Regions from separate parts of the Mesorhizobium sp. 113-3-9 genome, predicted to be linked through region 2. Evidence: riboswitches for the same ligand, from Rfam matches in the RefSeq annotation. Region 2 holds a riboswitch; the other holds the start of a gene.

Region 1 (3,702 bases), 250 kb from region 2:
GGGCCAGCTCGGAGATGATCTGGCTTCGGCCCTGATCGTCGCCCGTGACAAAGGCGAGCTCGTTTCCGACACCGAGCTCATCGACATGCTGTTCATGGTGCTCTCTGCGGGCTTCGTGACCACCGCCGGCGTCATCGGCAATGGCGTGCTGGCATTGCTGACGCATCCGCAGCAACTGCACTTGGTGCGCAGCGGCCAAGTTCCGTGGTCACAGGCGATCGAGGAGATCCTGCGCTGGGGCAGCTCAGCGGCCAATCTGCCGTTCCGCTATGCCACCCAGGACGTGGAGATCGACGGATGCATGGTCCGCCGCGGCGATGCCGTCCTGATGGCGTTCCATGCGGCGAACCGGGACGAACAGGCCTTCGGCCCCGGCGCCGACAGGTTCGATGTCACCCGGCGGCACAACCCGCATTTGTCGTTCGGTGAGGGGCCGCATGCCTGCCTGGGCGCTGCGCTGGCGCGCCTGGAATTGCGCTGCGCCTTCCCCGCGCTGTTCGGGCGGCTGGAGGATCTGGCGCTGACCATCGCCGCGGAGGACGTCGTCTACATTCCGTCTTACGTCATTCGCTGCCCGCAGCGCCTGCCGGTCACCTTCCGCCCTTCCATCGCTTAGAGAGTGCGGCATTCACCCCGGATTCGGTGATTCTTGGTTTGCCGGAGTGGCTGGTCTCGCGCGAGGGGGGGCGAGCATGCCCGGTTACGCACGATCGTGGCGCCGGCGTTCAGCAACCGAGGGTGAAGCTGCTCGCGGAGCAGGTCGAGGCGAGCGCCGCGCAGTTTGTCGAGACGCTGGCGGCCCGGCCCCAGTCCGCCCACCTGCGGCGCCACCTCTTCTTTCCGCTTGCGGCCATGGTCATCAGCGCGCTGGAATGCGCAAGCACGCTGAGCGAAGCCGAGCGGGAACAAATACCGGGATTCCCGGCTGACCGTGACGACCTGGCCCGACTTTACGCCCTTTGAGCCCGGCGACCTCGATCTGATCCGGCGTCGCCGATGGGGACAAGGATCTCTCCGAGCCTGCACTGATAAGAGGCGGCATCGTAAGCGGCTTTGGGCGAAAGAGACCGATCAGCGCAAGGGCATTATTCGCATCATCACATAAACATCTCGTTATATGCATTGACAAGGAGCGAAGCTGCTGTGATTGTGCGCATGTCGTGGTTCTCCGCGCGGCACTGCTGTAGCGGAGCTAAGAGGGAAGCCGGTGCGATGCCGGCGCTGCCCCCGCAACTGTTAGCGGCGAGCCAAGCCCATTGGTGTCACTGAGGCGAACGGCCTCGGGAAGACGGGCAGAGGCTTTGACCCGCGAGCCAGGAGACCTGCCACGACGAACAACGTCCACGGGCGGGGTGTCTCGGTGGCCGCGGTAGCTTGGCTTCGTGCCGCCTGCTTGCGCGTTCCTTGTCCCCACGCCCCAACCATCGGGGTATGGCATGACTGTCTCTCAACAAATTCCAGTGGCAACGCTCGGCGTGCCGCGTATCGGTCGACGGCGGGAACTCAAATTCGCGCTTGAAAGCTACTGGTCCGGAAAATCTCCCGCTGCCGACCTGCTCGCGACGGCGAAGGCGCTACGCGCCGCCAGCTGGAGGGAGCAGCACGATCACGGCGTGTCGAAAATCCCGTCCAACGATTTCTCGCTTTATGACCATGTGCTCGACACCGTCATCATGGTCGGCGCCGTGCCGGCACGATACGTCTGGACTGACGGCGAGGTCCCACTCGATACCTATTTCGCCATGGCGCGCGGCGACCAAGGTCAGGCCGCTGATTGTGGACATGCCGGTGACGAGCATGCGGCCAACGGGCATGGCCTTGCCGCGATGGAAATGACCAAATGGTTCGACACCAACTATCACTACATTGTGCCGGAACTTACCGACGATCAGAGCTTTGCCCTCTCGTCGGCGAAACCGGTCGATCATTTCCTCGAGGCCAAGGCGCTCGGCATCCACACGCGCCCGGTCCTGCTTGGACCGGTTAGCTTTCTCAAGTTGGCGAAGTCACCTGAGGAAGGTTTCAACCCTATCGCGCTCCTGCCACGGCTGCTGCCCGTCTACGAGGAGCTCCTGCGGAGGCTGAAGCTCGCGGGAGCCGATTGGGTGCAGATCGATGAGCCGGCGCTCGTGGTCGATCTGGTTCCCAACGAACGGGATGCCCTCCAATTCGCCTACTGCCGGCTGTCAAAAGCAGCACCGGAGTTGAAGATCATGGTCGCTACCTATTTCGGATCGCTGGGAGACAATCTCGAGACCGCAATTTCTCTGCCCGTGGCGGGACTGCACGTCGATCTCGTGCGCGCTCCAGAGCAGTTGGAGACCGTCGGCCGGCTCGCGCAGAAGGAACTTGTGCTCTCGCTCGGGCTGATCGACGGCCGCAACGTCTGGCGCGCGAACCTGCCTGCCATACTTGACCGCATCAAGCCGATCGTCGCCGGCTGGCCGTTGGACCGCGTGGAGATCGCCCCGTCCTGCTCGATGCTGCATGTGCCGATCGACCTGGACATGGAGACGGCACTCGATGCGGACGTGAAATCGTGGCTCGCCTTCGCGGCGCAAAAAACCGACGAGCTGGTCGTGCTCGCCCGTGCCCTGGCTGAAGGCCGGGACGCGGTCGCCGCCGAACTAGAGGCGTCGGCTGAGGCTGCCGCCGCTCGCGCGACATCCGCTAAGGTGCATGATCCGCTCGTCGAAGGTCGGGTCGCCAGCATCAAGGTCGCCATGACGCGCCGGAAGAGCGCATTCGCCGTGCGCTCCAAGCTTCAGGCCGACACGTTTGGCTTGCCATCCTTCCCCACCACGACGATCGGCTCCTTCCCGCAAACAGCCGAGGTTCGCAAGGCGCGGGCAGCCCATGCCAAAGGCGAGCTGAGTTACGTCGACTATGAGGCGTTCCTGAAGAAAGAGATAGAAGCCGCCGTTCGCTGGCAAGAAGAGATCGGACTCGACGTGCTGGTCCACGGCGAATTCGAGCGCAACGATATGGTGCAGTATTTCGCCGAGCAGCTCCGCGGCTTCGCCTTCACGCAACACGGGTGGGTGCAAAGCTACGGCTCGCGCTTTGTGCGACCCCCGATCATCATTGGAGATGTGTCGCGACAACAGCCGATGACACTACACTGGTGGCGATACGCCCAGTCGCTGACGCTAAAGCCGGTGAAGGGCATGCTTACCGGCCCGGTGACGATCCTCAACTGGTCCTTCGTCCGGGACGACCTTGCCCGCCCAGCCGTCTGCCGCCAGGTCGCGCTCGCCATTCGCGATGAAGTGAGCGACCTCGAAAAGGCCGGCGCCAGGATGATCCAGATCGACGAAGCCGCACTGCGCGAGGGCTTGCCGCTGCACGAGGCCGACTGGCAGGCCTATCTCGACTGGGCCGTCGAATGCTTCCGGCTGGCTTCAACAGCGGTCGGCGATGCGACCCAGATCCACACCCATATGTGCTACTCCGAGTTCGGCGATATCGTGGACGCGATTGCCGCAATGGATGCCGATGTGATCTCGATTGAAACTTCGCGCTCGCAGATGGAACTGCTCGATACGCTGCGAACCTTCAAGTATCCGAACGAGATCGGTCCTGGCGTCTATGACATTCACTCGCCGCGGGTCCCGGAAGTGGGGGAGATTTCCAACCTTATCATGCTTGCGCGCGAGCGATTGTCGGATGGCCAACTGTGGGTGAATCCCGACTGCGGTCTCA
Region 2 (3,702 bases):
GGTCAATGTCGCCGTCACCGAGGCCATGAAGCAGCGCGGCCTGACCTTCAACGCGCAACAGGCAAAAGCCACCGAAGTGCCGGGGCTGGCCGACAGCGTCGACTTCATTGTCGCCACCACCCCGATCTCGGCTTCGGTGACCAAGCCGGTTATCAAGGGCCTCGCCTTCCTCACCGGCATCGGCAAGGACAAGGTGCTCGACGAGATCGAGGCGCAGCTGCGCAAGTAGATCACCGACGACGCGGCTCCGGCGACGGTGCTCGGCTTCAGGCCACCCTGACGTAGCTCGTCATGCCCGATTTCTGGTGCTCGATGATGTGGCAGTGCAGCAGCCAGTCGCCCGGATTGTCGGCGACAAAGCCGAGTTGAACCTTCTCGTTGGGCTGGATGAGATAGGTGTCGGAAATCAGCGGCTGCACTTGGCGTGTCGAGGACGACAGCACCTTGAAGCTCATGCCATGCAGGTGCATCGGATGCGACTGCGGCGTCAGGTTCTCCATGTCGATGACATAGCTCTTGCCGAGCTTCAGCTCGGCCAGCGGCGCGGTCGGATCGGATGTATCGCCTGGCCACGGCACCTTGTTGATGGCCCAGAAGGAGTAGCCGAGCGAACCGCAGATGCCGTCGCTCGGGACGTTTTCCGCCGTGGCGCTGAGTGCCAACGAAATATGCTGGGCGGCGGTGAGATCGACTTCCGCCACCGGATTTGCTTCCAGCGGTGGAAGATCGCGAACATCCCGCTTGAGCGAACTACCCGTCGCGTGCAGGCTAGCCAGGATTTTTGGCTTGGTGCCCCTGACGTCTCGCAGGCTGACGACCGCGCCCTCCTCGTCCGGCATGCGGATGGCGAGTTCCATGCGCTGGCCCGGCCCCAGCAGCAAGGCATCGGGCGAAAAACGCTGCGGCACCGGATTGCCGTCCAGCGCCATCACGATCGCCTCGGCGCCGTCGACCCGAAAGGCGTAGATGCGGGTAACGTCTGATATCGCAACCCGCAGGCGCACCAGCCCGCCGGCCGGCGCGTCATATTGCGGCTGGTCGAGCCAGTTGGCGGTGCGCACCGTGCCGTAGGTGCCGGTCCTGGCGGCATCGCGCGGCCGGAACTGATCGATGAACTGGCCGTCGTCGCCAAGACGCCAGTCGCGCAGATTGAGGACGAACTCGGCGTCGAATTTCGGATCATTCGGATTCTCGACCACGATCACGCCGGTCAGGCCGTGGCCCATCTGCTCCAGCGTGTTGCAATGCGGGTGATACCAGAATGTGCCGGCGTCGGGCGGGGCGAAGGCGTAGTCGAAATGATCGCCGGTGTAGACATAGGGCTGCACCAGGAAAGGCACGCCATCCATCTTGTTGGGCAGACGAATGCCATGCCAATGGATGGTCGTCGGATCGTCGATGGCGTTGACCAGGCGCGCGGCGAACGGTTCGCCTTTCTTCATCCTCAGCACCGGCGGCATTCCGGCGCTGCCATAGGTCAGCACATTGTTGGTCGGGCCGACGTCCATCAGGCTGGCCTGGATTTTCGCCGTCTGCAGCACCACCGGTTCAGGACTGGCGGCGGCCCAGCTGCCGAGCCTGCCAATGGCCGAGAGCCCGACCCCGCCGGCGCCAGCAACGGCTGCCATTTTCAAGAGCCCGCGGCGTGTCAATCCGGTCATTCAGCGCTCCAACTGCAAAGCGTGGGATTTATCGTCGCCTTGGATCACAGGCCAGCCACCAGTGCAAATGCCGATATTGGCACACCGCATCTCGCCATTACCATGGCGATGTTGGTGGCATTCGCCAGCGATCATAGCGTCACAAACACGTAAAGATATAAACATCTCTTTATATCTTTCTTGACATGAAGCCTGTGTTGGTGGAACATGGTGGCGTCGTGGTTCTCCGGTCCTGATCGAGGTCGGAGCTAAGAGGGAATCCGGTGAGCATGGCCCGTGCCATGGCGATGCCGGAGCTGCCCCCGCAACTGTGAGCGGCGAGCCGCTGTCCAGGATGTCACTAGGCAAATGCCTGGGAAGACGGACAGAAGCGACGACCCGTGAGCCAGGAGACCTGCCCCGACGAACTGAAACGTCCACGGGCGGGGTGTCCCGGTGGTAGCCTGCAGGCCGCGGCCTTCGCTGCTGGTTCTGCATGCATCCGCTTGACCCATGCCCCCAACCTTATGGGGTATGCAATGTCTACTTTCTCAGTCCCGACCGCCACGCTCGGTGTTCCACGCATCGGCCGGCATCGCGAGCTCAAGGCCGCGTTGGAAAGCTACTGGTCGGGCAAGAGCTCGGCCGAAGACCTGCTCCAAACCGCCAAGCGCTTGCGCGAGGCCAACTGGATCGAACAGCGCGATCGTGGCATCACGAAAATCCCCTCGAACGATTTCTCGCTCTACGATCATGTGCTCGACACGGCCATCATGGTCGGCGCGATTCCGAAAGCCTATGGCTGGAACGGAGGCGAGGTTCCGCTCGACGTCTATTTCGCAATGGCGCGCGGCGATCAGGGCAACGACCATGAAGCTTGCGCCCATGGCGGTCACGCCCACGGCGTTGCCGCGCTTGAGATGACGAAGTGGTTCGACACGAACTACCACTACATGGTTCCCGAACTATCCGCCGACCAGACGTTCGAACTCCGTTCGACCAAGCCGCTCAGCGAGTTTCGCGAGGCCGCAGCCCTCGGCATCCGTACGCGCCCGGTGATCCTCGGCCCGGTCACCTTTCTCAAGCTGGCCAAAGCGCGCGGCAGCACTTTCGACCCGATAGCGTTGCTGCCAAGGCTGCTCCCGGTTTACGCCGAGCTTCTCAAGCAATTGTCGCAGGCCGGTGCCCGCTGGGTGCAGATCGACGAGCCCTGCCTCGTGCTCGACCTCGATGCTGCCGAACGCATCGGTCTCGAACTGGCATATCAGACGTTCGCGGCGGCGGCTCCCGATCTCGACATCATGCTGGCAACCTATTTCGGCGCGTTGGGCGACAATCAGGAAACGGCGCTGGCCTTGCCTGTCGCCGGCCTGCACATCGACCTTGTGCGGGCGCCGGAGCAGTTGGAACCCGTTGCCCGCCTGTCGCGAAAGGACCAGGTCCTTTCGCTCGGATTGATCGACGGCCGCAACGTCTGGCGGGCCGACCTGCCCGCCATTCTCGACCGCATCCGCCCGGTCGTTGCCGGCTGGCCGCTCGACCGCATCGAGATCGCGCCCTCCTGTTCGCTTCTGCATGTCCCGATCGATCTGGAGCTGGAGACCACGCTCGATGCGGACCTCAAATCCTGGCTGTCTTTCTCGGTCCAGAAGATGGACGAGCTGACGCTGCTCGCGGAGGCGCTTGTCGAAGGCAAGAGCGCGGTTGCGAAGGAGTTGCAGGCATCGGCCGAGGCCGTCCAGTCCCGCGCCACATCGCTCAAGGTGCATGATCCGCTGGTGGAAGGCCGGCTGCTGGCTGTCACGGAGCCGATGCGGCGCCGGCAGGGCGCGTTCGCCGAGCGGCGCGAGTTGCAGGCACGAAAACTTGGCCTGCCGAACTTTCCGACGACCACGATCGGCTCGTTTCCGCAGACCCCGCAAGTGCGCAAGGCGCGCTCCGCTCATGCCAAGGGCGAGTTGAGCTATATCGATTACGAGGCCTTCCTGAAGAAGGAAACCGAGACGGCGATCCGCTGGCAGGAAGAGATCGGCCTCGACGTGCTGGTTCACGGCGAGTTCGA

What was found. A riboswitch is a leader RNA that binds a small molecule or an ion and turns the genes downstream of it on or off. The one in region 2 is predicted to bind cobalamin.
Region 1: another riboswitch for cobalamin. It lies ahead of metE (5-methyltetrahydropteroyltriglutamate--homocysteine S-methyltransferase); the one in region 2 lies ahead of metE (5-methyltetrahydropteroyltriglutamate--homocysteine S-methyltransferase).

The regions. Positions count from the first base shown of each region.
Region 1 is NZ_AP023246.1:7,068,969-7,072,670, forward strand. It holds gene MesoLj_RS33810 (cytochrome P450 family protein) at 1-616, shown strand, start outside; partial or broken gene MesoLj_RS33815 (cytochrome P450) at 583-870, shown strand; cobalamin riboswitch at 1,145-1,344, shown strand; gene metE (5-methyltetrahydropteroyltriglutamate--homocysteine S-methyltransferase) at 1,461-3,702, shown strand, end outside.
Region 2 is NZ_AP023246.1:6,820,981-6,824,682, forward strand. It holds gene MesoLj_RS32755 (PTS sugar transporter subunit IIB) at 1-229, shown strand, start outside; gene MesoLj_RS32760 (multicopper oxidase family protein) at 267-1,661, opposite strand; cobalamin riboswitch at 1,864-2,077, shown strand; gene metE (5-methyltetrahydropteroyltriglutamate--homocysteine S-methyltransferase) at 2,180-3,702, shown strand, end outside.